2 regions of the Streptococcus rupicaprae genome follow, and region 1 is predicted to be linked to the other one. Evidence: predicted binding sites of a transcription regulator. Region 1 holds the regulator's gene; the other holds the start of a gene.
The links. The regulator HrcA, encoded in region 1, represses chaperone genes, less so after heat shock. The targets are predictions, from matches to a motif close to TTAGCACTCNNNNNNNNNGAGTGCTAA.
Positions count from the first base shown of each region.

Region 2: a site for HrcA is predicted at 1,047-1,073, ahead of groES (co-chaperone GroES). Genes of this name have one in related genera too.

Region 1 covers NZ_JBEPLO010000024.1:2,855-5,060, forward strand. Annotated here, with positions in the region: partial or broken gene ABID29_RS09540 (DUF2812 domain-containing protein) at 1-424, shown strand, start outside; gene ABID29_RS09545 (hypothetical protein) at 424-615, shown strand; gene hrcA (heat-inducible transcriptional repressor HrcA) at 765-1,799, shown strand; gene grpE (nucleotide exchange factor GrpE) at 1,890-2,206, shown strand, end outside.
Region 2 covers NZ_JBEPLO010000001.1:12,683-14,888, reverse strand. Annotated here, with positions in the region: gene groL (chaperonin GroEL) at 1-354, opposite strand, end outside; gene groES (co-chaperone GroES) at 734-1,018, opposite strand; gene ABID29_RS00050 (single-stranded DNA-binding protein) at 1,441-1,836, opposite strand; gene ABID29_RS00045 (NUDIX hydrolase) at 1,922-2,206, shown strand, end outside.

The DNA of each region.
Region 1 (2,206 bases):
CATGCACCGGAAAGGCTGGAAGTTGACCAAGATTAGCTTTGACTGCCTCTTTCATTTTGAAGCAACAGCACCTGAAGAGATGGTCTACCAGCTTGACTTTAAGGGCAATGGCAGAGCAGACTAGGAGAGCTACTACCAACTCTATCAAGACTACGGCTGGGAACCAGTCACGACTTGCAATAGCTTTGAAATTTTTAGAAAACCTGCTCGTCAAGTGGGGGAAGATGAGATTTTCAGCGATGAGATGAGCCGCTGGGAGATGATTGGTCAGATTTTTAAGAGGCGTTTTCTGGCTCTAGTCAGGACCATGATGATCGTATTGGCTCTGGGGCTTTGGTTTAGGCAAATCGGATTTGTGCTGATGGTCGCCCTCTATGTCGCTTATCGATTCTACCAATTAAAAGAGAAATATGGAGGTGTGTGATGTGTCAGAAAAACAAACAGAAACAGGAGACAGTCCTTCCAGTGTTCCTATTAAATGTAGCAACTTTTTTGAGTTTTACCCTGCCTCGTACCAATCTGGCAGCCACTACCTTATCTGGCTGGGGCATTAATCTTTTATCTCTTTTTCAGTTGGGCATTATGCTGGCGCTAGTGATTAAATCGTTGAGATAACGACAGTCATCTCGGTCTCAAGACTGAAATTAGCACTCTCGACAAAAGAGTGCTAATTTTTATCTTGACAAGTGTTTGGAATGGTGTATAATAGAATCATGAGTTAGCACTCGATGGCATAGAGTGCTAAAAGTAGAGGAGGTGAGGCTGTGATAACCGATCGTCAAAAGGCGATCTTAGATTTGATCGTAGATATCTTTACGCAGACTCAGGAGCCTGTTGGGTCGAAAGCCTTGCAGGAGCTGATTAACTCTTCTAGTGCGACCATTCGCAATGACATGTCTGCCCTTGAAAAATTGGGTCTTCTAGAAAAGGCCCATACATCAAGTGGGCGGATGCCTAGTATCACAGGTTTTCAGTACTTCGTGGAAAATTCTCTGACCCTGACTCAGGTGGCAGAGCACCATATCTATCAGGTCCTAAAAGCCTTTGATGATACCTTCTTTACCATAGAGGATCTCTTGCAGCGAGCAGCGGATGTGCTGGCGGATTTGACCGGCTACACAGCGGTGGCTCTTGATGTGGAGGCTAGTCGGCAAAAGTTGACCGGATTTGAGCTTGTCACAACGACGACGCATACAGGTCTGGCTGTTTTTACCTTAGATGACTCTTCTACTATTACCAGTCAGTTTGCTCTGCCGAAGACCCTCTTGCCTACGGACTTGATAACCATCCGTCGCTTGGTACATGAGCGCTTTATTGGCAAGACAGTGCTAGATATTCACTATCGCTTGAGAACAGAGATTCCCCAGATTGTGCAGAAATATTTCACAACGACGGATAATGTTCTGGATCTCTTTGAACACCTTTTCCGAGATATTTTCGAAGAGAAGGTGATGGTGGCTGGTAAGGTCAAATTGCTGAGCTTTGCTGATTTTGAAACCTATCAATACCTGGACCAAGTCCAGTTGGTTTCTCGGGAAATTCGAGAAAGTTTGACCGAAGAACAGATGCAGGTGGTCAAGGTCGCTGATAGTCAGTCATCGAATCTGGCTCGATTGACCGTCATCAGTCAAAAGTTCCTAGTCCCTTATCGGGGCCACGGCATTTTGACCCTGATTGGACCGATTACCCTAGATTATAAACGGATGGTCAGTCTGGTCAATCTGGTCAACCAAGTCTTGGCGATGAAGCTGACGGACTTTTACCGCTACTTGAGCAGTAACCATTATGAAGTACACTAAGTCTTCGCATCTGAGGGAACTAAAGTTGCTCCTCAGATGATGGCAATCGCTATGGCGATTTGTTAGAAGAAAATGAAATTAGGAGGACCCATGTCTGAAGAAATCAAAAATGAAGAAATCCTCGAGGAAGAGGTGACCGAGGAAGTTTCAGAGGCTGTTGAAGAAGAACAAACGGAAGCAGTCATTGAAAAATCTGATTTGGAATTGGCCCAGGAAAGGGCAGAAGACTTTGAAAACAAGTACCTGCGTGCTCATGCAGAAATGCAAAACATTCAGCGCCGTGCCAGTGAAGAACGCCAGACCTTGCAACGCTACCGTTCGCAGGACTTGGCAAAAAAAATCTTGCCTAGTCTGGACAACTTAGAGCGCGCCTTAGCTGTTGAAGGCTTGACGGACGACGTCAAAAA
Region 2 (2,206 bases), on a different contig from region 1:
CCCACGGCGGATACCAATTGGGTTAGCTCCTGCAGTCACATTTTTAATGCCTTCACGCACAATAGCTTGGGTCAACACAGTCGCTGTTGTTGTCCCATCTCCAGCGATATCATTGGTCTTTGAGGCCACTTCTGAAACAAGTTTGGCTCCCATATTTTCAAAGTGGTCTTCTAGTTCGATTTCTTTGGCAATGGTCACCCCATCATTGGTGATGAGTGGAGAGCCAAAAGCTTTTTCTAAAACCACATTGCGGCCTTTAGGACCTAAGGTCACCTTGACGGTATCTGCTAAAATGTCGACGCCGCGCACCATTGCCGCACGCGCATCCGCTGAAAATTTAATATCTTTTGCCATGATTTTTCCTTTTCTAATCTAATAAATACTATATATACTCTATTGTCCAGTTAAAAGCCAGACCAGTCGCATACAAGGCCTGAAAATAACTGGCTTGATAAATCGTGAGCTCGATCTCATCAAACTGGTCAATGCCTAGTGTGAGGTTGCACTATGATTGAGTATCCATCGCCACAAGACCAGCTGGTCAACCTGACATAGGTTTCTCTAAAGACCTGAACCACTTTTCGTGAGAGGGAAAGCGAGATCGAGAAATTCCTTGGTCGCTTAAAACTAAATCTCTGGATCCTTGAGCAGGTCGCTGTCAGGCGTTTTTCAAAACCAGCTACCAGCTTGGCCAAAGGCCTTCAGAGCCTCTAGCTAGACTGAGGGCACCATACTAGCTAACAATAGCTAGCACGTCTGCCTCGCGAATGATGAGAAGCTCCTCACCTTCATGTTTGACCTCAAGACCAGCTGACTTGTCTACCAATACTGTTTCACCGACAGCAACTGACGGCGCGATCAACTCACCTGTCAAGGTACGGATCCCTTCTCCGACAGCTAAGACTTCAGCTGTTTTGGTTGCTTCTTTTGAGCCACCTGCCAGCACAAAGCCACCAACCGTTTGTTCTTCTTCTTTTTCGACACGCACAACAAGGCGGTCACCCAAGGGTTTTAACATACAGACCTCCAATATTACAAATGATAACTTAGCACTCTCTGTCTTTGAGTGCTAATCCACTTTCTATTGTATCACTTGGTCAAAAATAGTCAAGGGAAAATAATCCTTTTACAGGAAATCATTCTCTAGTCTGATATTGTACGTTTTAGACACTCCACACCAACTAAAAAACCGTAATGAAAGCTATCTTATCCCTTAAGAAAACAGCGTAATGAAGGCTTAAAAAATCCTATCCCGATAACCATCTGGCTACAATATTATGGCAATGACTGGGGACAGTTTTCCTTGGGAAACACCCAGGCCTTGACCTCCTTTTGCTTGTTTATCCAGCTGCAAAAAAGTGGAAGACGAACTGACTCGACATCCACTTTTTTTATATTTGATTTGACCCAATCCCTAAAGTGCTTTTAGAATTGCTAAGTCTAAAACGGCAACGCCTCTTCTTCTAGGACAAGGTCCGCTAGGTCTTGGCTGTTATTGTTTTCGCGCATGGCACGCTGGGCACGACTCTCTAGTAACTGGAAACCATTGCACAGCACCTCTGACACGTAGTGGGTATCTCCGTTTTTCTCATATTTACGGGTGCGCAATTCCCCATCGATAGAAATGAGGCTGCCCTTGGTCGCATAGCTGGCCAAGCTCTCTGCCAGCTTGCCCCAGGCAACGGTTTGGATAAAGTCCGTTTGACGCTCTCCGTCTCCGCCGCGGTATTTGCGATTGATGGCAATGGTAAAGCGGGTCACATGCTTGTCATTGGCTGTTTTTTGCACTTCAGGTTGATGAACCAAGCGGCCAATCATAATCATTTTATTTAACATTTTAATATCCTCCTACCTCTCTATTCGTAGGATTCTCCAAAAAATGATAAAATGAAGAAAATAATACCCAATGAGGAAACCCTTCATGCCTGAGTTAAAATCTATCCAGTCCCTCTTAAGCACCTACCAACCCAAGCCAATCAACCAAAAAACCAGCTATGCTATCTTGCTACCCCTCATCAAGATCGGCGAGGCTTATCATGTTCTCTATCAGGTTCGGGCCCAGCACATCTCCCAGCCAGGAGAAGTTGCCTTTCCTGGTGGCCAAGTCGAAACAGGCGAAAGCTTAAGAGCTGCTGCCATCCGTGAGACAGTTGAAGAGCTCAACATCGCTTCCGATCAGATCCAGGTCTTGGGGGAGATTGACTTT